One region of the Protofrankia sp. Cas4 genome, then DNA from elsewhere that is predicted to be linked to it. Evidence: riboswitches for the same ligand, from Rfam matches in the RefSeq annotation. Region 1 holds a riboswitch; each other region holds the start of a gene.
The links. Region 1 has a riboswitch for cyclic di-AMP ahead of U9979_RS24005 (C40 family peptidase). Riboswitches for the same ligand answer to the same signal wherever they lie in the genome.
Positions count from the first base shown of each region.

Region 2: it holds a riboswitch for cyclic di-AMP, as region 1 does, so the genes downstream of both, U9979_RS12185 (transglycosylase family protein) here and U9979_RS24005 (C40 family peptidase) in region 1, are expected to answer to the same signal.
Region 3: it holds a riboswitch for cyclic di-AMP, as region 1 does, so the genes downstream of both, U9979_RS03390 (transglycosylase family protein) here and U9979_RS24005 (C40 family peptidase) in region 1, are expected to answer to the same signal.
Region 4: it holds a riboswitch for cyclic di-AMP, as region 1 does, so the genes downstream of both, U9979_RS12820 (C40 family peptidase) here and U9979_RS24005 (C40 family peptidase) in region 1, are expected to answer to the same signal.

Region 1 covers NZ_CAUVXL010000264.1:21,473-29,092, forward strand. Annotated here, with positions in the region: gene U9979_RS23985 (TIGR03085 family metal-binding protein) at 1-17, opposite strand, end outside; gene U9979_RS23990 (hemerythrin domain-containing protein) at 69-869, opposite strand; gene U9979_RS23995 (magnesium and cobalt transport protein CorA) at 1,558-2,748, shown strand; gene U9979_RS24000 (hypothetical protein) at 3,518-3,889, shown strand; cyclic di-AMP (ydaO/yuaA leader) riboswitch at 4,370-4,540, shown strand; gene U9979_RS24005 (C40 family peptidase) at 4,747-5,754, shown strand; gene U9979_RS24010 (plasmid partitioning protein) at 6,288-6,860, opposite strand; gene U9979_RS24015 (MarR family winged helix-turn-helix transcriptional regulator) at 7,166-7,620, shown strand, end outside.
Region 2 covers NZ_CAUVXL010000130.1:45-7,664, forward strand. Annotated here, with positions in the region: partial or broken gene U9979_RS12180 (NUDIX hydrolase) at 1-346, shown strand, start outside; gene U9979_RS12185 (transglycosylase family protein) at 475-858, opposite strand; cyclic di-AMP (ydaO/yuaA leader) riboswitch at 861-1,036, opposite strand; gene U9979_RS12190 (multicopper oxidase domain-containing protein) at 1,533-3,050, opposite strand; gene U9979_RS12195 (haloacid dehalogenase-like hydrolase) at 3,218-3,886, opposite strand; gene U9979_RS12200 (hypothetical protein) at 3,968-5,194, shown strand; gene U9979_RS12205 (DUF5703 family protein) at 5,262-5,456, opposite strand; gene U9979_RS12210 (hypothetical protein) at 5,542-6,783, opposite strand; gene U9979_RS12215 (glycosyltransferase family 39 protein) at 6,817-7,620, opposite strand, start outside.
Region 3 covers NZ_CAUVXL010000032.1:2,908-10,527, forward strand. Annotated here, with positions in the region: gene U9979_RS03390 (transglycosylase family protein) at 222-956, opposite strand; cyclic di-AMP (ydaO/yuaA leader) riboswitch at 1,028-1,200, opposite strand; gene fbaA (class II fructose-bisphosphate aldolase) at 1,424-2,461, opposite strand; gene U9979_RS03400 (hypothetical protein) at 2,625-3,068, shown strand; gene U9979_RS03405 (CAP domain-containing protein) at 3,189-4,007, shown strand; gene U9979_RS03410 (NAD(P)-dependent oxidoreductase) at 4,328-5,410, shown strand; gene U9979_RS03415 (GNAT family N-acetyltransferase) at 5,403-5,915, shown strand; gene U9979_RS03420 (nucleotidyltransferase) at 6,150-7,247, shown strand; gene U9979_RS03425 (MMPL family transporter) at 7,301-7,620, opposite strand, start outside.
Region 4 covers NZ_CAUVXL010000137.1:2,746-10,365, reverse strand. Annotated here, with positions in the region: gene U9979_RS12835 (amidohydrolase family protein) at 1-661, shown strand, start outside; gene U9979_RS12830 (acyl-CoA dehydrogenase family protein) at 901-2,106, shown strand; gene U9979_RS12825 (peptidoglycan-binding domain-containing protein) at 2,224-2,760, opposite strand; cyclic di-AMP (ydaO/yuaA leader) riboswitch at 3,207-3,365, shown strand; gene U9979_RS12820 (C40 family peptidase) at 3,480-4,157, shown strand; gene U9979_RS12815 (peptidoglycan-binding protein) at 4,353-5,198, shown strand; gene U9979_RS12810 (hypothetical protein) at 5,494-5,865, shown strand; gene U9979_RS12805 (hypothetical protein) at 6,144-6,464, shown strand; gene U9979_RS12800 (peroxiredoxin) at 6,616-7,065, shown strand; gene U9979_RS12795 (MDR family MFS transporter) at 7,090-7,620, opposite strand, start outside.

The sequences.
Region 1 (7,620 bases):
AGGGTCACACGCTGCACACGAGCACGTCCCATACGCGTAATCCTAGGACCTCGCCATCATCTCGGTGGCTACCGACGCGGTCGCCGTCGCCCTCGCGGCCCGTGCCCTCCAACCCCGGCCGCCTGGGCGCCACGAGGGACCTGCCGCCGACCGGCGATGCCACCAGCGTCGGTGCTGGCGGCACCAGGAGCACCAGAGGAGACATCGGTGCTGGCAGTGTCCGGAGTCGGAGTCGGAGTCGGACGTCCGAGCAGGTACCAGCCCCACAGTCCCGCCGGCGCGGGTGCCCGGATCCGTCCACCCGCGGCAACCCGGGCATCCATGGTGTCGAGGACATGATCCCAGCTCCCGGCAAGCCGCAGGACGAGGCCTCCAACCACAGCGGAGCGGGGAATGTACGGGTGGGGGCGGGTGGGTGCCCGCCGCATCGCCCGTCGGAACGACATGATGAGCCGGCGACGCTCGTCCGGGGAAAGTTCCTTCTCAAGGTCGGCAACCAGAATGTCCTCAGCGGCGATGTGCTGCTCCTCGAGCTCGGCCAAGCGCTCGCGCAGCGCTCCCATCGACTCGCCCGGCCGGTGCACGTCGCCCTGGATGTGCTGGGAGATGCCACGTAGCACCGACGACGTTTCCCGCCCCTGGGCACACAGCTCCGCGATACGCGGCCGGCTGTCCGGGAGGCGGCGGCGCGCCACCGGGTAAATGGAGGTCTGCACCGAGTACATATGTGCACTGATCGCCGCAACCGCGGTATCGGCAGCCCGCAATGCGCGTCTGGGGTCCCCGGAGGTCGCCGCTTCGGTGAAGGTCAGCTTGACAAGCTGCGTCGCATCATCATGGGAGGCGCTGATCATCTCAAGGAGGGACATCTCGCCCGGATCATTCCGTTCGCCGACCCCGGGATCCCTGACTGGTCGTCCATCTCCCGGCCCCGTTGTGGATCCCGGCCCCGTCGCGGATCCCGGCCCTGTTGTGGACGTCATCGCCACCCCCACGCCTGCGTACTTCCACGGTGCGACGACCGAGCCGACAGCAGCGAATTCGGCACACTACGGTCGACCGTCGACGGTCATCGGTCAAACTGTACGCTCAAGGTTTGAGCTCCGCTATTCACCCGACGACACCAACGCAAGGTGCGTGCCCCGGCCCCGCGAGGTCGCGCCCCTGTTACCGGACGCTCTTCGGGAACGATGTGAATCTGGTGTTGTGGCAGGAGCATCAGATTCACATCGTTAAGAGCGCCTGGCAGTAGGGGCGTGGGTCAAGGAGTGGGGCTGGGGCGGGTGGGATCGCGAGGTGCGAGAAGGGGGCCACCCTGGTGGTGGCTGTCGACCGACGAGCCGGGGTACCCGTGCATCGCGCAGCGATGGACGGGTAGCGCTGCGGCAAGGTGCGTGCCCCGGTGCCGCCACGCCACTGGCGCTGGCGCTGGCGCTGGCACGGCATGGCACACCCCTCTTGCCGGGCGCTCTAAGCCCGCTCGAAACACCCGGCACCAGAAGAGGCCAGACCGACATACCTGGCGACCGGCAGGACCATCGACGGAAGGAACCGCAAGTGAGCGACGAGCATGTCGATGACGACACCGGCGATCGACATGACAGGCGGTACCCGTCCGCACCGCATGCAGCCAGCCATCCGTCGACCCCGGCGGGATGGCTGGCGGGTGCCCTGGCCAGACCAGTATCCCTGGTCCGAATGGTCCCCAAACGGCGCCGCACCCGCCCTGAGGACCCTTCGACACCAACCGGCCGGGTGGTCGCCTGCCACGTCTACCGGGACGGCGCTCGCGACCCGCGAGCTATCCACCACACCGATGCCCTGCGCGTCGCCCGGGAGCACCACCGCGGTAGTTTCGCCTGGCTCGGCCTTTACGAACCGAGTGCGGCGGATCTGTCCAATATCGCCGATGTCTACGGCCTGCATCCCCTCGCCGTCGAGGACGCCGTCACCGCCCACCAACGGCCGAAGCTGGAACGATACGGGGAAACGCTTTTCGTTGTCCTCAAGACCGCCTGTTACGTGGAACACGAGGAGCTGACCGCGACATCGGAAATCGTCCACACCGGCGAGGTGATGGTATTTCTCGGACGGGACTTCATCGTCACGGTCCGCCATGGTGAACATGGCGGGCTCCAAGCGCTGCGCAGCCGGTTGGAGAAGCAACCAGAAATGCTACGCCTAGGACCGTCGGCCGTCCTCCACGCCATCTGCGACCAGATTGTCGATGATTACCTGGTCGTCACCGAAAAGATCGAAGTCGACATCGACACCATCGAGGGCTCGGTCTTCCGCCGCTCGACCCGCCCCGACGCCAGCAAGGTCTACCAGCTCAAACGCGAGGTGCTTGAGCTCAAACACGCCGTCACGCCACTTGCCGCTCCGGTGCGGGCGCTCACCGAGCCGGGCGTCGGCAGGATCCCACCGCGGATTCAGGAGTACTTCCGTGATGTAGCCGACCACCTCGAACTGGTCACCGAGCGAATAGCGCGATTCGATGAACTGCTGTCGTCGATCATCCAGGCAACCCTGACGCAGGTGACCATCGCGCAGAACGAGGACATGCGCCGTATCAGCGCCTGGGTCGCCATCGCCGCGGTTCCGACGGCGGTCGCCGGCATCTACGGAATGAATTTCGATCATATGCCGGAGCTGCGGCAGGTCTGGGGATATCCGGCCGTTCTCTGTCTGATGGCGACGATCTGCTTCGCGCTGTATCGGTCCTTCAAGCGCAACGGCTGGCTGTAATCACAGATAAAAAACCCAGGCGACAAAAACCGTACAACAACGACCACGCATCAAGCCGATGGTGTAGTCTATTATGCCCGGTGAATCATCGGGATCAGGTCACTGCAACCGACCCCCTCACCCGTGAACCCGGTACGGTGAAGAGGAACCCCGCCGGCCGAAGGTCATACGATCATGATACCGCTCGCCCGGCCACAGGCCCCGGGCAACCTGAGTCGGGGTACCGGCTGCCGCGGAGAGGCGAGAGTAGATCGGTGCCCCGAACCGAGCAAATCCAGGTGGATTACGGACGTACCAGACCCCGTCGTGCGGCCATCGCAGGGCGTGGGTATCACCCGTTCGGACTATCGCCAGGGGCGCTGCGGGTCAGGTCCGGCCGCTGGGTGGATACCACCGGAGCGCCCTGCCGTCCTCCCGTTCGGCCCTACCGCTCCTGAGGACAGCGACCCATCAGGACTACCGTCTCGCTTTGATAGCTATTTACGACTATGCAGTTCCGATATATCACCCGACGACGGGATTCACGAAGACCACGGCGTCGGCTACCGTAATCGGCTGTGTCGGCCCTTCGCGCGGGAACCCACCGTCAGCCGCCGTCCCAGCGGCCGGCCAACGGCAGACGGCTAGGACTGCGATCACACCCCGTGCTGACCCTTGCAACGGACCTGCATGACAACGGTCACATCCCCCGCCGCGCCCACGACCTGACGTGCCTCAGCACACGGGACGACATCCGTGACATGGCCCACGACGTGCACGACGCGGTCCGATGACCAAACCGACGTACCCGGTTCGCAATGATCTTATCGCGGAGCTGGTAACAAGGTTGGACCAACTTGATCAGCTCCTCGGGCGGCTGGAGGATGCTGAGCGCCAGGCCGCGGACGCCAGCGAGCACCTGATGCGTACCCGGCGGTGGCAGGAGGACACGGTTCGCGCGATTCAGGATGAGCGGGCGCAGATGCGCACTCATCAGCGGGCCCTGGACGATCTCGCGGACCGCGCGCAGGCCGCCGTCGAAGCCCTGTCCGGCCATTACCGCTCCCTGCCTGCCGAGGTTCACCAACTCGCGGTCGAACTGCACGTCCTGGAGACCGCCGGCCTGCTCTCCCGCCGCGCGACCCGCGCCCGCCGCCACTGACCCCGGGCCGTCACAGCCCCGGGCCGTCACAGCCCCGGGCGGGCCGTGTGGCTCACGCGGGATGCGCCCCCGCGGGATGCAGGAGCGAGACATCTCATAGCGATCGACACTATCCGTGATCGGATGACTCTACCAAGGCGACAATTTTCACTACTACATGGCAACGAAAGATAACTATCGGCACTCGAGTGCCCCCCGCCGCCAGACTGTCGTCGCTATGGCGTAATGTCATCTTCCGGATCCTGTGGGTCACGGCATCGGGCGCCTCAGCCAGGCGGCCTGCCGCCCGGACCAACAGGTCAGGGCATGGTGGCGAGCTGGTCGGCATGGAGGATGGGAGGAGCCGATATGGTCACTTCTGTGAGCACTCGCCGTAGTTGTGAGGGACTAGTGTTTACTGGCACCATCCTTTTGAACTAGTCTCACCCCGACGTCACGACAACACCGGGCCGAACGCCGAATCCTGCCCACGGTCCCGGTGTCCCCTCCGAGTCGTCACCAGGGCAGGAGCGGGGGACCCATCCTCCACCGGACGACACCGATCCGCGGTGCAGTCCTAGGGGTTAAGCGAGCTGTGCGACGGTCGCACGGCCCACCGGGCAGCCCAGCCCGAACCCGACAGCTCACCTCGCAGGCGAACGGGAAGGATCACAGCCTTGTCTGCGCCCGATGTGCAGCTTGATCCGGCAACATGGTCATATTCGTCGTCGCCGACAAAGTCGCCAACGAGATCGGCAACGACGTCGTCTCTGCGACCGCCTGCCGACATGACCGGGCGCTCAGCCCGTGGCAGGCACCGCGCGCCGGCTCCACCGTCGGGAACAAGTCGCGTCCGAGCCCGGGCCGCGGTAGCCGCGATGACAACCGGCACGGTTGCCGTGTCCGGTGTCGCGCTCGCCGGCTGCGCCCCGACCGACACCGGTATGGACGAAACCTCGGTCAGCTCGCGGGTCACGCTAGGATCGCAGTTCGGAAGCCAGGCGTCCCTCGCAGGCCTGCGCACGTCGGTCATCAACCCGGCCACCTCGGTCGGCCCCGGCTCCATCACAAGCCAGGTGATCGATCAGGCCGACCTGCACCCGAAGTCGGCTGTCGCGCTGAAGGTCACCAATCCGGACGTCTCCGTGCAGGCCGACCAGCCCATCGACATGGGCTTCGCCCTCGAGGACGGAACGACCCACGCGCCGCTGCCGAACCAGCTCATCAAGGTTCAGGTGAAGCTGCCTGACGGCTGGGCGACATTCAAGCACCTGTACACCAACGAACAGGGCTTCGCCAGCTACACAGCCAAGATTCTCACCACGACACAGATCACGGCTATCTTCGACGGCACCGACGCCCTGCAGTCGGCGCACTCCTCGAACATCGGTACGATGACTGTGATGCCTGGTCCAGCCCCGGCAGTCCCGGCACAGGCACCTCGATCGGTGGCTCGTAGCGTTCTTCAGGCATCCGGCTCCAGCGGGGCCAGCACGATATCACCGAGTACGATCGATGCGACGATATCCGCAGGCTCCCTCGGTCTACGGGCTGTTTATCTGGCGGCACAACAGGCCGGTAAGCCCTACGTGTACGGTGCAGAGGGACCTTACGCATTCGACTGCTCCGGCCTGGTTCAGTATGTCTTCAAACAGCTGGGGCGCAGCCTTCCTCGCACGGCGGAAGCTCAATACGAGGCAACAACCCGAGTATCGCAGTACAACAAACAGCCCGGCGACCTGATTTTCTTCGGTACACCTGGTAACATTTACCACATGGGCATCTACGCCGGTGATGGCAAGATGTGGGTAGCCCCAAAATCAGGTGACGTTGTCAAACTCGAGGCTATCTGGACCACGTCGTACTCGGTCGGCCGCGTCAGCTAGCGTGCAATCACAGTCCCAACGCCCTCTCGGGGGCCAAGGAGCCTGGTAGGTCGGCTCGTATGTCGGTACCGGCGACAGCAGCGTCCATCCCGGTCATGTGAAACGGTTACCGCTCCTTCAAAACACAATCGGGTTCCGCGTGTCCTCCCCCTCCGGTTACGCGTGAACCTCGCCGCCAGGTCGGTGCTGTCGAAATCGGCGCTGATCTGGCGGCCCCAAACCACAACTGGATGTCTCCAAGGACTTCCGCTGGTCGGAGCGAGCCAACCCCCCCGGCTCGTAATGCCCGGCGGAACGCGGGCTTCCGCTGGCCTTGCGCACTGAACCCCCCCCACAGTGCGCTCGGCCGGTGGGAGTCCAGAACTCCCGCCGGCCGGCCGCGCCACCCCCCCGGCTGAGCCGGCCGGCGGGAAGTCAATCCGGTGATGACACGAAGCGTGCCCAGAGACAGAGCTGGTGGTTCCAGGATCTCTGGAGATCCTGGAACCACCAGCCGCGCGAAACGAGCCATCAGCGCGCGGCCTTCGGTCGCTCTAGCCCCTGATATCTTTCGAAAACGTCCACAAAGCAGCGGTCGTGGCTTCGTCCCATTTCTGGGGCAGCAGCTTGACATGAACCTGCGAAGGGCACGCGGGCGCCGGTCCGACCGTGTTCACCGCCCCGACCGCCGCAAACAGTGGCTTCTGCGCGGAGTCAAGCGAGCTGCAGGCGACCGTAAGGGCCATGCGACCGCCTTCTCCCTCGCCCCAGATGTAGATCCGGGACATGTCGATGTTCGATCGCTCCTGAGCGACGTAGCGGACCACGTCCCGCAGGTACTGCGCATCCGGGCCGTTGACCTGCCAGCTGCTGGCCACCGCCTCCGGGTACACCAGGGCGAACTTCTGGCGATCTGCAAGCGCCGACGCGTTGCTGGCCTTCTCGATCGCCGCCATGTCGCTGCCGTCGTCAGCTAGAACGAGGACCAACGGCACCGGCTGCCTGGGCTTAGGGGCGGCATGTACCGCAAGCTCACGGCCTGCCGACGCGTAGCCCGCCGGAATCGCAGCGCGCTCGGTCTTCACCGTGGGTGAGCGGTGCGTATAGGCGAAGGCAACCACGACCACGGCTACGACGATCAGCGTCCGTCGACGGTTCTTGGTCCACAGCGCTTTCCCGACTTTGAGCGGATTCGATACCACGAGCCAACCGAACCACACAGACGCCGCCCGATTCGGCAGATTCGCCGTGTGGCGTGCACGAGTCGGGCACCGCACCGGCGATCTGGCCCGTACCCCGGCGGCCGGCCCGGGGATCCGGAGATCCGGAGATCCGCTACGGTGACCCGGCGCCACCTGGTTCGTCCCAATGGTGTATCCACAAGGTTCTGTGACGCCACCGGCGGCGGACACGGCGTAGGGATGAGGCCGACGTGGACGATGAACAGACACTCGATCACCAGGCGCTTGAGAAGATCGAACATGAGCTGGCCGTGCTCGGCCGCCGGGCCGAGCGGTTCCGCACAGCCATCACAGACGAGTCCGGAGCGGCCCTCGACCGCTCCGCCTATCTCCTGCTCAGCCACCTGTACGATCACGGTGCGCTACGGCTGACGACCCTCGGTGCGGTGTTCGCTCTCGACATCTCGACGGTGAGCCGCCAGGTAGCCGCGCTGGCAGCCGAGGGCCTGGTGGAACGCGCCACCGACCCCACCGATCGCCGGGCCAGCCTGGTGACCCTGAGCGCATGCGGACGCGAGCGCTACGTCGTCACCCGGCAAGCGCGGGTAGCGAGCATCAGCAACCTGGTGGGCAGCTGGGAGAAAGACGAACGCAACAGCTTCGGGATGCTTCTCGGCCGCTTCAATGCGGCGCTCGCCGAACGTGA
Region 2 (7,620 bases), on a different contig from region 1:
CGGCATCGATCACGGCGAGGATCCGCTGGCCGCGGCAGTACGTGAAGTCGAGGAGGAAACCGGGTACGACGTCGTGATCGAATCACTGCTGGGTGTGGACTCGATGCGCAGATGTTTTCCGCGCGGCACCGGCGGCACAGTCGACCATCACACCGTGCGGATCATCTACACGGCCCGGGTGGTCGGCGGCGTGCTTCGGCATGAGATTGGCGGTTCCACCGACCAGGCCGCCTGGATCGATGTCGATCAGATCGACACCCTCGAGCGGGTTGATCTCATCGACATCGCGTTGGAGCTTGAGCGGACCAGACCGCCGCACGGCCAGGCGGCTGGAAAACATTCCTGACCGGCAACGCGACCGGCCGGGGGGAGATCCCATTTGGCAGAATCTCCCCCCGGGCGCCGTCGAGACCGCTTGAGGCCGCCGGGCGTGCGAGAAGAACATGATCGCACGCCCTTTGGCCGTCGAGCCTGTTAGGCCTTTCCGGCCCAGCAGTGCTTCGAGGCGTACCAGGGGCTGGTGCCCTGCTGCGCGTACAGCATCCGCGCACGCATCCACTGCTCGGAGGCGCTGGCATTCTGCGGCAGGCCGGACCCGCCGACACCGTGCCAGGTACCGGGCAGGAACTGGAACAGTCCGCCGGCGCCGATCGAGTTGACAACGCTCGGGTTGCCACCGGATTCGCACTTCGAAATGGCGGCCAGCGCCCCGTCCGCGGACGGGGCCGCACTTGCCGGCTGCGACAGCGCGACGCTGCCGCCGCCGATGGCGGCAACAAGTGCCGGCACAGCGATCAATACCCGGGCCCGTGCTTTGATTCGACTGATTCCACGGTCGCCGGAACGTACGTTGGACATGTAGATGTCCTTCCCCACGCCTGCGAGGTGAGCTGTCGGATTCGGGCTGGGAGTGCCCGGCCGCGATGTGCGGCTTCACCCCGAGGACGCCTGACGTCGACGTCCGAAAGTGGTTCCCCCGTTCCTGCCACCGGTCTGGTTTTCATCGGACGGGGGCAGGATTCGGCGTGCCGTCCGACGCGTGCCTTCCTCTCGAAGGCACGGCGAAGACCATACGTGCAACGACGGCCCAGAATGCAAGGTTACGTGAAGAGGCACACAGTCCGTATCCGATGTTGATAGCAGCTACGGCTGCCGGTAACGTGCGCGTACTCGCGCTCATCCCTACTGTGGCCTCGTCCCGCCGGCGATATTGTGACGGGGCTGCCACCTGTCGGGTAAAGCCCCGCCTTACGCGGTACGTGGGCAGGCGGATCGACTGCGTGGCTATCCGGCGGTGATTGTACGACGGCGCCGGAAAACCCGGTGTCGACGGCGCCGTGTATCGTGTCGGCAATATGCACAATGGATGTCCGACCGCAGCGCTGCCACGGCCCACAGGAGGCCCGACCCGCGAGAGACGCGGGCCCGGACAACTGGGGAATCCCGACATATCGCTGGCCAGGCCCGCTGCGAGGCAACGGCGCGGGCCTGGCCAGCGATGACCAATGCCAATGGGGTGGACGGTGTGGCTGTCAGCCCATCGTCCGACTGCGGCGGCGGCGGACGATCCTGCGGCCGGCGACCATCACGACGATGGCGGCTACCGCCGACGCAGCGGGAACGGCGGACGGGGGGTTGGCTATCCCGCCCTCACCCGCCGAGACAGCACCCTTGGGCACCGGCATCGTTGTGGCCCCCGACCCGGACGCCGATGCGGTGGTGCCGGTACCGCCGGTGCTACTGCTGCCTGTGCCTGTGCCTGTGCCGGACACGACCTGGTACCGGGTCAGCATGCCGGCGGTGATGTGCTCGTTCACGTGGCAGTGAAAAAGCCAGATGCCGACGTTGTCGGGTACCATGTCGGCCGCTGCCATGGTACCGGGGAGCAGCGGAACGGTATCCATCCGCATTCCGCCCACGACCGCGTCGTTGCCATGCCAGTGCGGGGTGTGCAGGTCCTGCTCACCGCCCATACTCATCAGGTACCAGCGGACGTGCTCGCCTTTATTGATGGTGATCATCGGCTCGTTGCCGAAAACGTAGCCGTTGATGGCGTGCCGCAGGTTGGACCGGACGAAGTTGCTGTCGTCCTGTGACGGATACGGCGGCTGGGCAAAACGGCGGAGGTTCTCCTGAAAATACGGGCTCCAGTTCTCGTTCGTGATTGTGAACAAGGTGAAGATCTCACGGTCGACGTCGGCGGGGCTGCCGTCCGGCCGCGCCTTCCCCTTGGCTGTGATGACCATCGGGCCGGTGAGTCCGGCATAGGTGTCGGTGACCTCGCTGGTATGGGAGTGGTACATCCACATGACCGAACTACCGTCGTGTGGGCCCGGGCCCGCCCGGTCGGGCACCAGCCAGGTGTAGGTGTGCGTGCCTCCGGTGGGTACGGCATCGTCAAGCTTGTCCACCCCGGAGGTGTTGTCGGCGTAGGGCGTACCCTCGTTCGCCTTGGTGTAGAAAACACCGTGCGGATGCATACTGTCAGAAATCTTGCAGGCGTTGCGGAACACCACCTTGATGGTGTCGCCGACCTCGGCCCGGATGACCGGGCCCAGGAAGCCCTGGTACGCATCCTGCGGGGCGCGCGGGGCCAGACTGGTGAAATTCGCGTCTGTGTAGCCGCGGTAGAGACACTTGAGATAGCTCGTTCCGATGCGTCCGGGTCCGGATTGGACGTACGTCTTCGCTGTCGAGTCGAACGCCTGACCGGTGATGTCGTCGCGCCCGTCCGGGGCGTAGTTCCAGACGACCTCATCGGCACCGACATAGTAGGTGCGCACCTGTCCGGTCGGATGGAATGCCGCACCGCCGACACCATCCCAGTAGGACGTGCCTTCCGGACTCGGCATCGCCATGCCGGCCATGCCGGCCATATCGGTGGTTTTCGGCTGTCCGCCGACAGCGGCTAGCGCCGTGGCCGGGCCGGAGATGGCCAGGCATATGACGAGTGCAAGGGCGCCGGTAAACCCTGCTCCGGACGATGGACGCCAGGCGGGTGGACCTTTCGCCGCCCACCCCCGGCCTGCGGTGCTGCCGTCAATACGCATGCGCCATCCGGCGCGGAATCGTGCTGTCACGGTGGGTGACAGTAGCGGCCGGGAGCCGAATCCGGCGGGTGCACCACGCGAACCAGTTAACACATGTAGAAGAAGGTGCTAGGGCAGGTCTGCTACCCATTGGCAACCGTCTACCGGGGTTCCCGCCGGACCGGGCCTCACCAGTGGACGATCCGCAGCCGCCCGCCGAGCGCCCGCTGTGCACGCCATGCGACCCTTCCGGCGGGATTGACCAGTATCGCCTGGTTGGCAGCCGCCAACATGGGCAGATCGGCCAGCGAGTCGCTGTACGCGTGCTCCCAGGGCGGCTCAATCCCGTAGGCGGCAAGCTGCCGCGGCTTGCGCGACCCGTAGTTGTGCAGGCTGCCCCGGCCGACGCCGAACCGGCCCCAGGACAGTCGGGACGAAATCAGTTCCACCTCGCCCAACCCGAGTCCGTCGAGAACCGCACGGGCGAGATCGTGTTCACATGCCGTGACGACCACGACCCGATCACCCGCGCCGGCATGGCGGCGCAGGGTGGCCACGGCCTCGGGTATCGCCACGCCGCCGTCGACCGCGAGATCCCGGCCGAACGCCTGTGCCCGCGCCCGGAACCGCGGGGCGTCGAAGCCCAGCAGCGCAAGCCTCATGATCATCCGTGCCGCGGCCGGGCGGAGCGGGCGCACCGCCAGCAGGGGCGTCACCGGCACGACCAGAGCCGTGCGCCACGGGGACTGCGACAGGTGGCGACGCAACAGTCGGGTGAACGTGTCACCGCGGACCAGGACGCCGTCAAGATCGAACAATGCGACCCCGGTAACCGCTGCTTCGGACGGTTCGCTCACTCGTGCATCCTTGTCCTGGTCGACCGTGTCCTGGCCGACCGTGTCCCGGTCGACGGCCGCTCACGGAATCTGGAACGGACGGTGAGCACTATCATGACCGAGGGTGTGGTGGTCAACGAGACCGATCCGGCCACATGCGCATACCCGGGGTGCGCCCAGCCACCGAGTGCTCCGGTCGGGCCTGGACGGCCGCCCGCGTACTGCGATGACTCCGCACACAACCGACTCTCCGCCTACCGTCGGCGGCGGGACATTGCCGGTATACCCACCGCCACCGCGACGGTGAGTCCGACAGCGGCCTCCGCCGGGCTCACCGGCGGCGCACGTCCACGAGCCGACGCGCTGGCGGGACAGATCACGGCGTTGGCCACCGGGCTCACCCGCGCGCTGGACGGTTTCGTCCGCGAAATGGCGACTCTTGGCGATATTGCGGCTACGGAAGCCCGTGTCGAGACGGTGGAGGCGGAAGCCGCCGAGCGGGTCGCCGAAGCCGTCGCCCGGGCGGTCCGGGCCGAGCAGGCCGCCCGCGGTGCGCAGGCAACCCGGATCGAGGCCGAAGCGGTCGCCGCCGAGGCGGTAGCAGCCGTGGACCAACTCGACGAGCAACGGATCGGTCTGGAGGCCGAACGCGACGTGCATGCCGCGGCCCGTGACCAGGCGCGAGCAGCCCTTGACGCCGTCCAGACCGAAGCCGCAGCGGCCCTCGGTGCGGTGCGGCGCGACGCCGACACCCGGGTCGCGCAGGTCCGACAGCAGGCGAACGCGGAAATCAGCCAGGCCCGTCAGGTGGCGGACGCAGCCGTCGCAACGGCGCGCAGCGAAGCCGCGGCCGCACTCGCGCACACCCGGGAGGAAGCCGTCCAGGCCGTGGCTGGCGCCACCGCGGCCAGAGACGCAGCCCTGGCCCGGGCGGACGCGGGTGAACGGACCACAGCCGAGGCGCGAGCCGAGGCTGACCGGCTGCGCCTGGACCTGGTTCGCCAACAGGAGAGCACCGACACCGCAATCGCCCGCATCCAGGCCGACGCCGACCGGCGGCTCGACCACGCCAACCGGGTGGCGGACGAACGCCAGGGGGTGCTCGTCGAAGGCAGAGCGGATGCCCGTGCCCGCGCCGAACGCGCGGAACGTCAAGCTGATGATCTTGCAACGGAGCTACGCGCGGTGCGGGCCGAGCTGGCCGCCGTGCGCGACAGCCTCGGCGGGCCGGCGACTGCCGGCAAACCCGCAGATCAACCCCCGGAGCAGCCCTCGGACCAGCCGACAGCCCCGCCTACCGGCCCCGGTCACCTGGCACCGGGTGCTTGACACCGGGTGCTGATCCGCGCTCCGTGGCCAGGTAACCTCGCGGTGGCCAGGTAACCTCGCGGGACGGTCAGGTCGGTAGATATCCGGGAAGTCCACCTTTACGCCGGGCACGACGCAGGACGACCCGCCGGGAACCATCCGGCAGCAGGCGGAGCCGCTCCAGTTCCCAGTCACCGAACTCGGCGTGCAGGGTGAGCACCGCCAGCGCCTGGCGTCGGTCGGTGCCAGGCGGCAGATACAAACGCTGGTACTCCACGTCCATGACGCCACCGTAACGACAGGGTGGACAACGAGAGTGATGAACCCGATGGTTCACGCCGCCTGTCTACCCCGAGCGACACGACCCGTCATGGTACGTAAAGACCGAGAAACGCCAGCGACGCGTACACCACCAGCATCGCGGCGCAGACCGCAAGGACGATGCGCAGGACGTCGTCGCGTCGGGTGAGCCCGGCCACGACAAAAAGGTATGGAAAGGTTCCATATACGTACCGTTCACTTGAATCAAGGTTACTGCCAGTGAGTACCGCGGCCGTCGTCAACGCGGCCCACAGCGTGTAGGACGCCGGCAGCGTCCGCGCCATCACGACGAGCAGGACCACGGACAGCGCCAACCATGGCACGTGCAGGCCCGTACCCACCTGGCCGTGGATGATGCCCCGGACCGCCGCCCAGAGCACAGCGGCGGGATTCGACGAGCTGCCGTGCAGCGACTCCTGTCGTTGTAGCCGCAGTGGCAGCAGAGCATCACCATATGCAATCTGCGCCCACAACCCAAAGAGCGCGAAGCCGGCTGCGGGTGCGAGCACGGCCGCTGCCCGGCGCAGCCGGTCCGTGCGCGCGACTGCCCCCAACCCGCGAAGGGCCTCGAGTGCCGCCGGTGCCACCAGGAGGATGCCGACCGGTCGGCACAGCCCCGCAAGCAGCCCACAGACCGCGGCGAGTTCCCACCGCCGGGTCCGCAGGCCCGCGAACACACCAACGGCCAGCAGCCCCCACAATGCCTCGGTATAGCCCATGACCAGCACGAACGCGGGCGGTGCCAACGAGGCGAGCCACACCACCCGCGAGGTTGCCGCCGGGTCGAGACCCTCGGAGCGGGCCAGCCAGGCGAGCGCCGCCACAAAGACAAAAGCGATCATGTTGACCAGGACGAGCAATATGCCGCCGGTATGGCCGCCCAGGCCGGGAACCACGGCGACCGCCCGGACCAGCAGCGGCAGCAGGGGGAAGAAACGCAGCCCCTGCCCGCCGACCCCGGCGTATCCGTGCTCGGCGATACCTGCGTACCAGCCGGCATCCCAGCCGAGCAGGCCGGTCAGCCGGAACGGCGTGGCAACCGTTGGATGCAGCGCGTCATGTCCCGCGGCGAGCTGGCCGCTGATGTAGCGGGCCAGGGCGTACGCGGCACCGGTCACGATGCGGGTGGCACACCAGGCGAGGGTGATGTCGCGTAGCGGCAGCGTCCGTAGCGGCGGCGTCCGCCATCCCCGCGGGTCTGGTCCGCCCCGCGGGGGCTGCGCGGGACGCACGTCCGCCGCCGACGGCGCGAAGAACCACGATCGCACCGCCGACGGCGATCCAGCCATCGATCCCAATGAACCCAATGAACCCAATGAAGGTCAGGGCTGGAAGCGTAGGAGGGTGAAGTTCTCCCACACCCTGGCCGACTCGCCCTGGCGCATCACCTCGTCGGCCAGTGGACGCCTGTCCTGCAGACGGCCACGGACCTGGGTACACAGGGTCTCGTACGTCCGGTAGGCACCCGACCCGGCGAAGAACACCGTGTGGGCGGGGCCGGCCTGCGCGAGTGCCCTGTCGGCGAGGACAACGCCGTTCGCCTTCGAGTTACGCGTCTCGTAGTCCGTCCAGTCAACGCGGTCCGGCGGTAGGTAGGTCGGGACGACATACACGTGCATCCAGGACGGAACGGTGCGGGACAGGCCCGGACCGAGCTGGTCCGGGCAGACCAGCAACACGTCGCCGGGCCGCCCGATGCGTTCGAGCACGCCCGCGGCCTGCATCGCCTGAGTGCGGGTGCGGGACAGGTCGCCATAGCCACCGACAAGCCCGAGCAACGCACACACGACGATGATCCCGCGGAACAGTCGACTGTCCACGACAACGGTCGCACCGAGGCCGATGACCAACAGGAACGGCACGAACGCGGTGGCGGTGTACCGATCCGCCCAGGCGTTGCCCACCACCTTTCCCGCGGCCACCGCGACGAAGAGCGTCACCGTGGCCAGGAAGAACAGCGTGCGACCCGGTTCCATACCCTTCAGGTCGACCAGGACGTAGCGGCCGTCGACCGCCCGGCCGGCGATCCCCGCGGCGGCGAGCCCGGTGATGAGGAACAGCAGCGTCCGCCCCTGGGTGGTGGGACCGCCCGCCCACTGCCCGTAGGCATGTGAGATCGCCGCGAA
Region 3 (7,620 bases), on a different contig from region 1:
CTTTCACCACCCGAATGGGCTACATGGCCCAAAGACAACACTCTACCCGGCGATTGGGGTGACCCCGATGGGGGGTCGTTTGTGCTGGCTTTTCGTAACACCGAGTGATCGGGCCGGTCGCCGTAGTGCTTTTCTGTTGTGTTTGTTGTCACGCAGGTGGGACCGGCCCGACTCGTCCTCGCGGGGTCTATATCAGTTCGCGGCCGTCAGCTGCCGGCTGTTCAGCTGAAGGTGATCCCCCAGGTCTCCGGCCCACAGATTCCGTCGACCGCCAGGCCCTTGTCGGCCTGCAGGCGGCTGGCCGCGCCGGCCGACTCAGGTCCATACCGACCGTCAATTTGGATCTTGTAGCCAAGACTGTTCATCTGGTGCTGCCACGACCGAACGTCTGACCGCACCTGATCGACGAGGTCGGCGGTAAGGGGCCTCGCATCAGCGGAGTTCGACGAGATGTCCGTGCTCACCGTGCGCCATTGCCAGCGCGAGGAACCGCTCCTGCCGTACGAGGGTGCCTGCGACGAGTCGGTGTCGGATGAGCTCGAGTCCGATGCGCTGGTGTCCGGTGCATCCCTGCTGTCACCGCTGTCACCGCTGCCGGTGCCCGATGCGCCGGGACTTGCGGTGCCGGCCGGGTTGGTGCCGCCCCCGAGTTGGTCGGCGCCCATGCCCTTGCCGCAGGCAGGCCACTGGCCGAAGCCGGCGCGGGCGGCGAGCTTGATCGCGGCTGCATCCTGGGTGCCGGGGGCCGCGCTGCTGGGCAGGCCGGTGAAGCCCAGGCCCTGCCAGGTGCCCAGCGAGAACTGGTAAGCGCCGTAGTAGCCGTTGCCGCTGTTCGCCCCATAGTCACCGCCGGACTCGCATTGGCGAAGCCCCTCCCAGGTCGTGGCGGCGCTGGCCGGTTGGGACATCGCGATGCCGCCACTGATCGCGGCGACCAGAGCCGGGGTCACCACCATGGCCCGGGTGCGGATCCGAGCCCGGCGAACTCCACGATGTCGGCCACGAGAACGTGTACTGGACATATTGGTAATGCCCTTCCCCACGCCTGCGAGGTGAGCTGTCGGATTCGGGCTGGGACTGCCCGGCCGCTTTCACGGCTTCACCCCGAGGACGCCCGATATCGACGTCCGAAAGTGGGTCCCCCGTTCCTGCCGCAAGTTTGGTTTTCGTCGAGCGAGGGCAGGATTCGGCGTGCCGCCCGACGTGTCCCCATCGTATCGACGGGCACGGCGCAGACCATAACCAGAATTGCTGGTGGCTGAACAAGCCGTGAATGCGGTTCGTGACTATGCGCACATCGCGCTGTCCACTCTTGCCGTTCCTCGAGATCGACTGCTAACGCGCGCATGCATGCGCTCAGCTTGCTTGCAGGCGGCCGAAGGAGGCGCGAAAAGCGATGTCGCGCCTCCTTCGGCCGGATGGGTCAGCTGGTCAGCGAACGCCCCGCCGAGCGCAGGTCTGCGCAGGCCTGCGCGACACGGGCGGCCATACCGGACTCGGCTGCCTTGCCGTAGCTGCGTGGGTCGTACTGCTTTTTCACACCTACTTCGCCGTCCACTTTCAGTACGCCGGCGTAGTTCTTGAAGACATGGTCGGCGATCGGCCGGGTGTATGCGTACTGGGTATCGGTGTCCACATTCATCTTGACAACGCCGTAGTCCAGCGTCTCGCGGATTTCGGCCAGGTCGGAACCGCTACCGCCGTGAAACACCAGGTCGAAGGGCTTGGCGTCGACTGGCAGACCGAGCTGCTGCGCGACATACTGCTGCCCGTCCCGAAGGATTCCCGGACGGAGTTTCACATTGCCCGGCTTGTATACACCGTGCACATTTCCGAAGGTTGCGGCGAGCATGTAGCGGCCCCGTTCGCCGGTGCCGAGAACCTCGGCGGTGCGCCACATGTCCGTCGGCGTGGTGTAAAGTTTCTCGTCAATCGCACCGACGACACCGTCCTCCTCGCCGCCGACGACACCGATCTCCACCTCCAGGACGATCTTGGCCTGGTGGCATTCGATCAGGAGGCCGTCGGCAATTTTGAGATTCTCCTCCAGCTCGACTGCCGATCCATCCCACATATGTGAGTGGAACAGCGGATCCCGCCCTTCGCGGAGAACCCGGTCCTTGGAGATCGCAAGCAGGGGGCGCAGATAGGTGTCGAGTTTGTCCGCGGGGCAGTGGTCGGTGTGCAGGGCGATATTGACCGGGTACGCTTTGGCGACATGGTGGGCGAATTCGGCGAGTGCTTGCGCGCCGAGGACCATGTTCTTCACCCGGGTGCCGGAGAGGAACTCGGCACCGCCGGTGGAGACCTGCACGATGCCGTCGCTGCCGGCATCGGCGAAGCCCTTCAGGGCTGCATTCAGGGTCTCCGACGACGTAACGTTGATCGCCGGGTAGGCGAATGCCTCGGTCTTGGCCCGGTCAAGCATCTGTGCGTAGACGTCCGGGGTGGCGATGGGCATGGTTGTGGCTCCTGTGGGCAGTAGGAGTTGCGTGTCCGTTAGGTCGATAATTGGCCGATTTGGATATGAACGGCGGACTGGAGTCGCGCGAAGGGTACGATGATCGAGCCTTCGGGGGCAGACAGGCTCGAACCGTGCGAGTGTGGATGGCCTGTCCGGAGCGGTGCTCTATGCCGTCATCTTCACGCTCGTCTTCGTCGACAGCGGCATCCTCGTCGTTTTCTGGCTGCCTGGTGACACGATCCTGGTCGCCGCCGGCATGCTCGCGGCCGACCCGGATGCGGGCGTGTCGTCTGGTGCCCCCACGCCCGGGATCCCGCTGGTCGCGACCGCTGGCGCCGTAATGGGTCATGTTAGCGCGCTGCCCTTGGACGGGCCCCGTCTTGAACGGCGTCACGTCCGGATACTTGCCCGTCCTGATGTGTCCTACCAGCACTTTGGCACTCTGGCCCCGCATGTGGCCCGGTCTGTCCGACGGGTGCGGACGTTTGCCCCCTGTTGCCGGGCACTCCTGGGCGTCACCCGGGGCAGCCGGCCAGGGCCGTTGGTCGCCCGTCCGACACGGCATGTTGTCGGGTGGATCCGAGGTGGCGCCACACTGGCCTGATCTGCTCATGATTATTCGGTTAAAAGCGATACGGGATGGCTCACCGTGCCTAGTACTCGCTACCCTTGTCCCGGATGCAGGGGGCATAGCGCGGGGGGGACCGACCACACGGAAGGTTCCATGGTTCGACATCGCAAGCACCGCCGTTCCCGGCAGGGATGGTCCGGCGCCGTCCTGGCAGTCTTCGTTTTCGTTCTCGCCACCGTCGGGTTGCTCCTGGCCCAGCTCGTCCACGGGGGAGGGCCCGCGGCCGCGACCAGTCCTGGGGCTTCGTCCCCGGCTCTGGTGTCCTCGACGTCACCGGTTGATCCCGCGCAGGGGTCTGTACCGCCACAGACCGTCGATCGTGGCACGGTTGGTGAGACCGTTCACATGCGCACCGCTGTCAAACCTGGCGGGTGGCCGTGGGCGGCGTCGCTCCCACCGAGCTCGCCGCCGTGGTCCACACCGGTCGCGGACGCCACGGCGGGCGGCCCGGCGGCCACAGCCGCACCGGTCGCTCCGGTCGCTCCTCCTACAGCGGCTACGCCGGGTACCGCCACCGAGCCGACATCGGCAGACCCGGCTTCCCAGGTGGTAGCGCTCACGAACGCCGAACGGGCCAAGGCCGGCTGCGCTGCGCTGACCGTCGACTCCAGGCTGACCACCGCGGCGCAGGCGCACAGCGACGACATGGCGACGCATAACTACTTCAGCCACACGAGCCAGGACGGGCGCACGCCCTTTCAACGCATGGCTGCTGCCGGGTACCAGTTCTCGATCGCCGCGGAGAACATCGCCGCTGGGCAGCGCACTCCGACCGAGGTCATGGCGGGCTGGATGAACAGTTCCGGGCACCGGGAGAACATCCTCAACTGCTCGTTGAAGCAGATCGGCGTCGGTTACGGCACCGGGGGCAGTTACGGGACGTACTGGACGCAGGATTTCGGGACGCCGTAAGAGCGATTAGAGAGCTACTTAAAGTAAGATGTCGGCGGTTGAGGTGTGGATGCCGGCGCTGCACCGGGCTGGTGGCCGCGGCCGAGTCGTCGCGGCCGCCGGTGCCTGAAACCAGTTACTCTTGGGCTCCGATCACGTAGGGTCGATATCGTGCGACCGGAACGACCTGTCTGCGTGCTCGGCGTGACGGTACGTTAGGCCTGTCTGATAGACCTTGAGGTATCCGGGTGTCGTCTTGGCGGGGAGTCCGGTGGATCGGGAAGCGATCTTCCGGGAAGGCCGATTACCGGGATCGGGGATCTGCCGGGTAGGTCCCAGGGGTGAGAGGGGACGACGTGGCTCGCGCGGTGGTGACCGGCGCCGGGGGATTCATCGGGGACGCGGTCGTGCACGAGTTCCGCCGACGCGGCTACGATGTTGTGCCGATAGACGTCCGCCGTGGTCCTGGCATCGTCGTGGCCGACGTCACCCATCCCGGTGACTGGGAGAAACTGCTCACCGGGGCGGATCTTGTCGTGCACGCGGCGGCCGTCGGCACAGGTGGCGGTGGCGAGCTGGCCGCGGTCCGAGCCGGCGTGCCGAGCCGGCCGCTACCGGTTGCGGACAGTGAAATGCGTAGGATCACGGTAGCCGGCACCACTGGCGTGTTGGACGCATGCCACCGCGCCGGCGTCGGTCGCGTTGTTCACATGTCCTGTGTGAGTGTGCTGGGCCCTTCCTTCCCTGCCGACGCTGACGAGGCCGTGCCCGTCACCATGACCGGTCTGGCGCGGGCTGACGCGCTGGCTGCGGCCGAGCACGCAGCCGTGGCCGCAGCCTCCCGCGGTCTGGCGGTGACAGTGCTACGGGTCGGCGACGCGTACGGACCACGGGCCGGTCGATGGACCCTGTGGCCGCTGCTGCTGTTGCGGGCCGGCCGCTTCGTCCTGGTGGACTCCGGCCGCGGGATCCTGAGCCCCGTCCACGTCGACGATCTGGTGTCGGCGGTCGTCGCGGTCATGGACTGCCCGGCGGCGGTTGGTGAGATCCTGCATGTCACGGGTGGGGCGGGTGTTTCGGCATCCGACTTCTTCGGCCGATACGCGCGGATGGCCGGCGTGGCCTTGCCGGGCTCGGTGCCGGCGGCGTTTGTTCGTGCGCTCGACTCGGCGGACCGGCTGCTGGTCGGGCGCAGGTGGTTGTCCGGACGGGTGAGCTCGCGTCTACACCCCCGAGTTTATGTTGATCTTGGACCGCTCGCGTTGGCTGAGCTGGCCCGAACGGGCACCTACTCGATCGCCAAGATCAGAAACCTGGCCGGCTGGGCGCCCCGCGTCGGCCTCGACGAGGGGATGGCACGCACCGAGGTGCTGCTGCGGGAGCGGGGACTGCTCGGCGTCGTGGAGCCCGCCCGCCGTGGGTGAAGGGCCGACCCTGACGACATCGAGGTTGCTTGCGCTTCCCCTGACGGTGTGGAACGCCGGCTTCGTGGCCGAGGAGCTGGGACCGGTGCTGGCGGGCGCGTGCCTGCACCAGGCGCAGGGGATCGCTGTCGACGTCGCCGATGATCCGACCGATGCGTTGCGGCGTGATCTGCGTCGCCGGGCCGGCGGAGGGCGCGGCGTGATGACCTGGACGGTGCGTGGTGAGGACTCGGTGGCCGTCGGTCTGCTGGCGGTGGACGCCGTCGACCGGCGGGCACTGGTGTCGGTGTCCATCGGGCGTCCCTACCGGCGCCGGGGGTACGCGACCGAGGCCCTGCGGGCGCTGGCCGGCTGGCTGGAGTTCCGCGGCCAGGTGGTCGTCGAGGCCCGGGTGCGTGTCGGTGACCGAACGGGTGAGCGCCTGGCCGTGGCGACCGCATTCGTGCCCGCGGACATCGTGTTGTCCGGTGGCTGGCGGGTCTGGTTCCGGCCGCCCCCTCCGTAACGTCACATCCACTGCCTCACCACTTCCGTAATTCCACCGGATCTGTGACTTTGGGTAACCAGACTGGACCCGATGTTTACCCCGCTGCAGGATGCGGCACCATAGATGCGATGTCGCGAATGGGACGGTGTGAGCCAGCCGCCCAGTTCACGCGTCCGTGTCGGTTGGCCATCGGCGCGTGTCATGGATGGGGGACCGTACGGTTGGCGCGAAGGCGCCTGGGAGGTTCTCAGAGTGAGCGTGGAAACCCGGCGTGAAGTCGCACCCGTGGACAGTCCGGACGTGCCAGGCCTGATGCGGCCGCGTGGGTCTGAGGTCACATATGATCATTTGATCATTCCGCCGCACTGGCGCCGTTCGGACGAGACCGGGCCAGGAGCACACAACCCGCTGTTCCCGGATGATCCAGGGGCCGGTCCGTTTAACCCGCAGACCGGTCCCATCACAGGTGCGATGACCGGTCCCCTGCTGGTGGGCACGACCGCGCGCGCCTTCGCCAAGCTCGACGACCTGATCCGCCTCAACGTCGACGACCGCGCGGTCATCGACGCCCGTCGGGACGACGCCGAGCAGGCCCTACGGGCGATCTTTCCACCGCGCTGCGCGCTGCCGTTGGTCGGTGTGGCTACCATCGGTTCCGCGGGGCGCGACACGATGATCCGCCCGCTGGACGAGGTTGACATCTTCGTGGTGTTCAGCGCAGCGAACAGCGCCTGGAAGCGCTTCCGCTGGGACTCACGTGACCTGCTGCTCTGCGTTCGCAACGCGATCGGTGGCGAGCGCATCCAGACGATCGGCACGCGTGGCCAGGCCATGCGCATCGTCTACAACTCGGCGCCGGACGTCCATCTCGTGCCTGCCTTCGACCATCCACGGGCAGGCTACGTCATGCCCGACTGCGTCGGCGGCTGGCTGCCGACCCGGCCGGAGCGGCACGCGAGCTGGATGGCGGACGCCGGCCCACGGGTCGCTTCGGCGGTTCGGCTGCTCAAGGCGTGGAATCGGGTCTGCGGCAGCCATCTGCGTTCGTTCCACCTGGAGGCGCTCGCGGGCAAGGTTCTGATCAACCGCGGGCTGAACACTCGGCAGGCGCTGGCGGAGGTCTTCCGGCACGTCGAGAACAAGGGGTTCACCGCCTACGACCCGGCGGAGGTCGGCGGCGACCTGTCGACCTACCTGCAGGGGGACGACTGCGACGCGCTCGCGGAGTCGGTGCGGTTCGCGCGCGTCCACGCTGATGATGCTGTTGAGGCGGAGCAGGCGGGTCGGCACGAGGATGCCGTCAACCTGTGGCGGCAGGTTTTCGGGCCGGAGTTTCCGACCTTCGGGTAAGAACCCGTTTTAGCCCTGTTTCAGACCTGGCCGGCGGATGACAGGCGGTGCGATCATGGTTCTCTTCGCACCGCCGGCGGCCCCACAAGAACCTCGTTGCCGGCGCTACCTACGCTACCGGGGGGATCGGTGCCGGCTGCCGTTCCCGGCGGCTCCGCAGGCAGCCTTGCCAGGCGGCTCGGCCACCAGATCTTCGGGCCGATGTCGAGCGCCAGCGCGGGCACGAGGATCGAGCGCACCACGAAGGTGTCGACCAGCACTCCGAACGCCACCAGAAAGCCCACCTCCGCGAGCTGCACCAGTGGAAGGATGAACAGTACCGAGAAGGTGGCCGCCAGCACGACTCCCGCCGAGGTGATGACGCCGCCGGTGA
Region 4 (7,620 bases), on a different contig from region 1:
CGCGATGGGGCATCGGGGCGTGATCATGGCTCAGGAGACCGACTTCTTCGGTCTTCCGCTGCTCGGTGATCCGCACTGGGACCCGATCTGGGCGACCGCCCAGGATCTCGGCGTTCCGGTGAACTTCCACATCGCATCGGGCGACCTGTCCCTGATCGAGAAGAACTTCCCGGGTAACGGGATCCACGCGAACTACGCCTCGGTCGGGGTTTCCTTCTTCATGGGCAACGCCCGCGCCATCGCGACCGTCATCTGTGCCGGGATCTGCCACCGCTTCCCGAGGCTGAATTTCGTCTCGGTCGAGAGCGGAATCGGCTGGCTCCCCTACGCCCTCGCCGCTTTGGACTGGCAGTGGAGGAACTGCGGCGTCCCGATCGAACACCCCGAATACGACCTGCTGCCCAGCGAGTACTTCCAGCGCCAGATCTTCGGCTGTTTCTGGTTCGAGCGGGAGACCGCCCTGCAGGCGATCGAACTTCTCGGAGCCGACAACTTCCTCTACGAGACCGACTTCCCGCACCCGACGAGCATGTCGCCCGGCCCGGCGAGCGCGGCGATCCGGCCGGACCTGTTCGTCGCGGAGGCGTTCGCGCAGCTGCCCGGCGACGCGCTGCGCAAGATCCTGCACGACAACGCCGCCCGCATCTACCATCTGGACTGATCCGGCCCGACCGGGCCCGCCGTCGGTGGGCGCGGAGTGCGAGTTGGTTCGGGCCGTCCGCGTGCACACATGATAGTCAACAATGTTGACGAGCCTCGTTCGCGATTTGATCTTCAGTGGCGCCTGTTCCTTGTGCACGAGTCGACCGGCCTGCTTTGCTGACGGAAAACTGACGATTCTCGGCCAGATCCGCGGCGGGTCTCCTTTGGGCGACGCCGGCCGGTATGAAGGAGGTTCACGTGTCCATTGATCTTGGCCATGACCCGGTGGTCAGTGAACTCGCCAGACGCACTGCCGAGTTCGTGCGCAGCGTCGTCGTCCCCGAGGAGGAGGCGTTCGCAGGCGTGGCCGCGCGCGGCGGTGACGCGATGCGGGCGCGGCTACAGCAGGCGGCGAAGGACGCGGGGCTCTTCGCCCCGCACGTGCCGGCGCAGTTCGGCGGGCACGGCCTGGACATGCGCGGACGCGCACCCGTCTTCGAGGCGGCGGGCTACTCGCTGTTCGGCCCGCTGGCACTGAACATCGCCGCCCCCGACGAGGGCAACATGCACATGCTGGAGGCCATCGCGACGGCTGAGCAGAAGGAGCGGTATCTGCGGCCGTTGGCAACGGGCGAGGTGCGGTCCTGCTTCGCGATGACCGAGCCCGCGCCCGGAGCGGGGTCGGATCCGACCGCTCTGACCACGCGCGCTGCAAAGGAGCCGGGCGGCTGGCGGATCGACGGCCGTAAGTGGTTCATCACCGGCGCGGACGGTGCCGCATATGCGATCTGCATGGCCCGCACATCGGGCGAACCGGGTCACCGCGGTGGAGCGACGATGTTCCTCGTCGACGCGGACAACCCCGGAATGAAGATCGTCCGTCATGTCGAGACCCTCGACGAGAGCCTGTACGGCGGTCATTGCGAGATGCTGTTCGACGGCTGCCTGGTGCCGCACGACGCGGTTCTCGGCGAGGTGGACAAGGGTTTCGACTATGCCCAGGTTCGCCTCGGGCCGGCGCGGACGACCCACTGCATGCGTTGGCTGGGGATCGCCGCCCGGGCCCAGGATATCGCCGTGGCCCGGGCGGCGGACCGGCGGCTGTTCGGTTCCCGGCTGGCGGAGCTGGGCATGGTCCAGGCGATGATCGCGGATAATGAGATTGATATCGCGGCGTCCCGCGGGCTGGTCCTGCAGGCATGCTGGGAACTCGACCAGGGTCGCTCCGGGGCTCAGTCGACCGCGGTGGCGAAGACGTTCACCGCCGAGGCCGTCTGGCGGGTCGTCGACCGTTCGCTGCAGATCTGTGGTTCCCTCGGTATCTCCGGGGATGTGCTGCTCTCGCGCTTCCTGCGCGAGGTCCGCCCGTTCCGTATCTATGACGGGCCGTCGGAGACCCACCGCTGGGCGATCGCCCGTCGTGTGGTCCGCCGTCACCTCGACAACCATGCGAGCGCGTCATGACGATCGTAGCGTCTGCCGGCTAGCGTCTGCCGGCCGGCTAGATGATTTTTCGAGGTTTGTGCGACGGAAGAGTCCTTGTCGATCGCACAAACCTCGAAAGATCGCGTAGGCGTCGGTTCACCGACCTTTGATGTCGAGGAAATAGTCGAGAAGACGCCAGGTCGTCCGGTCGACCACACCGGTGACTGCCACCGCCGGGTCGTTCAACCGGCAGAATTCCTGGAAATCACGGAACGCTTTTTCCGTCAGCGGGCCGAAGGCGCCGTCCGGGGAGAACAGGCGATTATCGCCCTCCCGGCCCGTAGCGATGTTGAGCGCGTTCTGAGCGGTCGTGACCGGGTGGCGCAGATCCGGGAACACCCCTGACTCGCCCTGGTCGAGGGACCCGCGCGCGCTCGTCGGGAAGTAGGCGAACCGGTTCGGCGAATTCTGGGGGGCGAGCGGGAAGCGCGGGCCACCGCTGAACATCGACTGCCAGTTCACGCATCCAACGATGAGTATACCGCCGGCCAGCCAGGTTCTGCGTAGTACCTGATCGTTTCCGACGTTACCTTCGACCGTGGCAATATTATTGCCGGTGCGTTCGACGACCAGGCCATGGGCTCGCGCCCAGGACCAGATCGTGGTGACCGTACTTCGTGTGATTGTGGCCATCCCCGGCGTAGCCGACCTCCGCCAACGCATGCTCGACCAACTGTTGCACAGCCGTCATCGCTGACTCCTTTTCGGCGACGCCGTGTTGGCGGCCGGGACCGATGGTAAGGATTCGACCGAAGACGATGCCAGAACCCCTGCCAGAACCCCTGCCAGATGAGACAAGACGTACCCCGTCGATTGGCCTGTTTCCTCATCGGTATCACCGTGCGTGCTCTGGCGGCCAATGTATGTCGGTACTCTGCCGCCGCGCTCGATCCACTGCCAGCGGTGTTGATCTGATTTCTCTGACCGGCCGGCCGGATGATTGACACGCATAGTAGTCGACATGCGTCGAGATTCGCGGAAAATGGCCCTTGCGGTCACAGCGTGTAGTTCGCTACCGTGGCCGGGCTCTCAGCAACACCGGGCCGAACGCCGAGTTCTGCCCTCGGTCCGGTGTTCCCTTCTAGTAATCACCAGGGCAGCAGCGGGGGAACCAGGACTTGGCGGACGTCGCCCTTGTGGCGCCGTCCTCGGGGTGAAGTCGGCCGCGGATCTCCGCGCTGACCGGGCTTCCCGGCCCGAACCCGACAGCTAACCTCGCAGGCGTACGGGAAGGATCATTGTTGCCTGCATATCAGGCGTGTGCAGATTCTGCTGACGGGGTTCCGTCCGGACACGGTCGCCACCGTGCACCGACCGCCAGGTCCAGCTTCCGCCGCCGGTCCGCACGTGCGGTGGTTGCCGCCGCGGCCACCGGGACCGTCGCTCTGACCGCTTTTGCGGCCCCCGCACTGGCGAACGACGCCGGGGCTGACAGTCCGGCCGGCTCGACCACTGCCACCACTGCCACCACTGCCACTGCGCAGACCTGGGCCGGTGACACCGCTGCCGGTGACGCCGGGACCGCGCCCTCGGCGTCCGATTCGCCCTCGGCGTCCGACCCGGCGTCGGCCGCTGGTTCGGCGTCGGCTGCTGGTTCGGTGTCGGCCCAGACTGGCGGCCTCTCGGCACCGCCGGACAGTGCATCGTCGCAGCAGGACGGTTCCGCGGCGTCCACTGCCAGTCTCGGTGAGAAGATCGTCTATTTGGCATCGAAGCAGGCGGGCAAGCCATACGTGTGGGGCGCCCAGGGTCCGAACTCCTTTGATTGTTCCGGGCTTGTCCAGTACATCTACAAACAGCTCGGCCGGAGCGTGCCGCGAGTGACCGACGCCCAGTACGCGGCGTCGCAGAAGATATCGCGGGATGCCAAGCAACCCGGTGATCTCATCTTCTTCGGGCAGCCCGGAAACATCCATCACGTGGCGATTTACGCCGGGGCCGACATGATGTGGGCCGCTCCCCACAGCGGAACCGTCGTCCGGCTTCAGAAGATTTATTCCACGAGTTATCTCGTTGGCCGCCTGGGGTGACCTGGCTCGACTGTTAACAGACATGCGACCCGTCATGGCCGGGCTGCCGCGTGCCCCACCGTGGGCATTCCGCCAGCTTGGCTGTGACGGGTGCGTCCGCGCGGCGCCCATGAGCCGATCGACGATACTGAAGTGAGATATCTGATAATGACCAGGGGAAGGCACAGAAAGCAGTCCCAGTACAATCGCGGCGCGGTGGCTGCCACCGCCGGTGTCATCGGCGCGACGGCGGGAATGATGCTGACCGCGGGTCCGGCGAGCGCGAACCCCACCGCATCGCCCGGTGCCGGTACGGCGCCTGCGCCCGGCACGAGTTCTGTCGCTGCGACACCTGTTCCCGACGCTTCCATCGCCGGTGCCGGCAGGAAGGCGGGACTTGGCGGTTGCGACGGGAAGCCGCTGCAGACCTGGGTCGCGGTCGCGCTGGCCGAGTCCGGCGGCAACGCGAACGCGCACAACCCCAATGGCGAGGATTCCCGGGGACTGTGGCAGATCAACATGCGGGCGCATGCGGGCTGGGTCGGCGGGGCAGATCTGTTCGATCCAGCCATCAACGCCCAGGCCGCCAAACGGGTGTGCGACATGCAGGGCATCGGAGCATGGAGCACGTACACCAACGGGTCCTACCGCGTGTACCTCGGGCGGGCTGCGGCAGCCGCCACCGAGGCAGCTGGTGATGGCGCGACAGGCACTTACCAGGCCGATCCCACCGGCCCAGGTGGTCCTACTGGGCCGGTCAGTACACCGGTTACACCGGTCACTACGCCGGACCGGACCGCTGCGGCCGACGTGGCGCCGGCACGACGGGTCGCCGATCCGGTGCCCCGAGCGCGGGAAGTCCGCTACACCCACCGCGGGCGTCCCGGCGTGCGCCAGATTCAGCGAGCGCTGACCGGACGTGGCTACCCTGTCGTGGCGGACGGAAAGTTCGGGCCACATACCACAAATACGGTGAAGGCATACCAACGCCGGCACGGACTTGCGGCCGATGGCGTGGTCGGGGCGCGGACCCGCGCTGCGCTGTTCTCTTTCACCGCGTAGGTCCCATTACCGGATAGGTCATCAGATTCTGTCTGTATTGTCGCGGAGAGCAGCGGATTTCAGCGCATCCGTCGGGATGCATTTGAACGGCTTCGTGACCCACTGGCATGTCAGGAGCACAAATAATAACAAGGCTTTTCCAGGTAAATTATGCTGCGGTCGACATCGACCCCGTCTCCGTATTTTTGCATCATTCTGCGTTTGGCGGCAGGACCATCATGATTTCCGGTTGACTCCTGGTGTGGGTGGCATAGATTTATGCCTGTAAATGACATCTCGATGTGGAGGTGATCGAATGGAGCAGCAGCAGGCGCAGCAGGTGGAGCAGTATCTGCGGCAGAACTGGCAGGAGATCCGGCACCAGATTCTCGACCAGTTCGTCCAGGTCAGCACCGCTGATCTCGAAGCCGCTTCCAGCGTCAACGATCTCGTGCGGCGGATCGCGGACAGGTCGCATTACACCGAGCCCTACGTCGAGGCCCGCCTGCGGGAACTCGTCGGCGTCGCAGCGGGGGTCGGCCAGTCGGCGCAGGCCGAGGGCGGGGCCGAGCAGGCGACCGCCGAGGACCAGCGGAGCACCGAGGCCGCGGGCGAGGAGCAGGCCGAACCCCTCGGCGGATCACGGCAGGCATTCGGCGGATCGGAGCAGCCTGCGGATCCTGGGTGAGATCTGATTCCGGCTGGGATCGGCACGCGGCAGGACCGGGTCCGCGGCTATGCGGCACAGGCCGCGTCCGGAACATTTCGGGCGTGGCCGCCGCGGCCTGTGCCATCATGGTGCCCACACCGCGTTCCCACCGTGCCCCCAATCGTGCGGTCACGTGGACGACATGTCCGGCCTCGGGGCTATGCTGCTTTTCTGATCACTATAGTGACCTGTAAGGTCACGAATAGCAGCAGGCATTCGGGGGGCTTCGGTTGCTACGAGGCAGCCATCATCACCGCGTGACAGACGCGGCGGGCGTTGCTGTGCGGCCCCCGCGTCGATACGAGCCGCAGTCCATCAGTTCCGATTTGTTCAAGCTCGGTTTGTTCATCGCCCGCATCCTCGTGCCCGGCCGAGTGGCCACTTCCGACGTCGCCGCCGACGCCGTCGACGGTGTGCTGGACCGCACCGGCGTGAATCTCGTGCGGGCCAGCCTCGCCGACGATCCGCGTGTTCGTCCGGCAGCGCTTGTCTGGTATCGCTACCTGCGATCCGGCGCGGGCTCGCATCCCACGACAGTGCCCCTTGATGACTGGCGCGATCGAAATTCCGCTTCTTGATCTACGCCCTGTTTCCGGGTGTTTTTAGTCAACAGTGTTGACGACCTTTTGCCGCCAATTGGATCTTGAGATCCGTACGGCAGGCGCATCCCGATCTCCGATCCGGTAGTATGTCATACGTTTCATCCCGTGATTAGGTGAGGATTGCCGCATGGATGTCGGGGATCAGGTTGGGGATCTGTCGGGTGTCGATGAGACGGGCGCGGTGCTGCACCTGGCCGGCCTGCTGGCCAAGGGTCCGCTGGTGGTCTTCTTCTACCCGGCGGCGATGACGTACGGCTGTACCAGGGAAAGCTGTCATTTCCGCGACCTGGCCGGTGAGTTCGCCGCGTTGGGCGCCGGCATCGTCGGGATCAGTGCCGACGACGTCGCCAAGCAGGCCGCGTTCAGCGCGAAGCATTCGCTCGGCTTTCCATTGGTCGCAGACACCGACCGCACGATCGCGCAGGCGTTTGGCGTCCGGCGCAAGGTGGGCCCGAACAAGCGCGCCACGTTCGTCCTGCGCACGGACGGCACGGTGCTTGCGCGCATCGACTCCGAGCTGTCCATGAGCCGGCACGCGGACACCGCACTGGCTGCGCTGCGCGCCGACGCCGCGTAAAGGGCCAAAGGCGAGGGGACCGGGCTATCCCGGGGATTCGGCGGTGGCGGTGCGAGCGCTGGTGGCAGCGGTGGTGCGCAGCCTCACTTCCCGAAGAAAGAACGAAAGCGCGAAGGCGACGAGTCCGATCAGGATCGTCCACAGGTAGGCGCGGTCCATTCCATGGGTGAACGTCTGGCGCGGTCCTTCACGGGGGCCGTAGTGTTTGATGTTGTCGGCCAGATGCGAGCGCTGGTAGGCGATGATGATCGCGCCCAGGCTGGAGGCGCCGACCGCGCCGCCGAGTGTCCGCAGGAACGTGACGGCAGAGGTAGCGGTGCCGAGATCACCGATGGCGACCCCGTTCTGCGTGGCCAGGACGGTGTTCTGGATGAATAGACCCAGGCCGAAGCCGGCGACGAACAGCATGGCGGAGAGAACCCAGCCGTTGGTGTCGACGCGGATGAGGGCGAACAGGGCCATGCCCGCAGTCATGACCCCGGTGCCGACGACGATGAAGATCTTGTATCGTCCCAGCTTCGTCACCAGCCGACCGGAACCGATCGAGGTGATGAG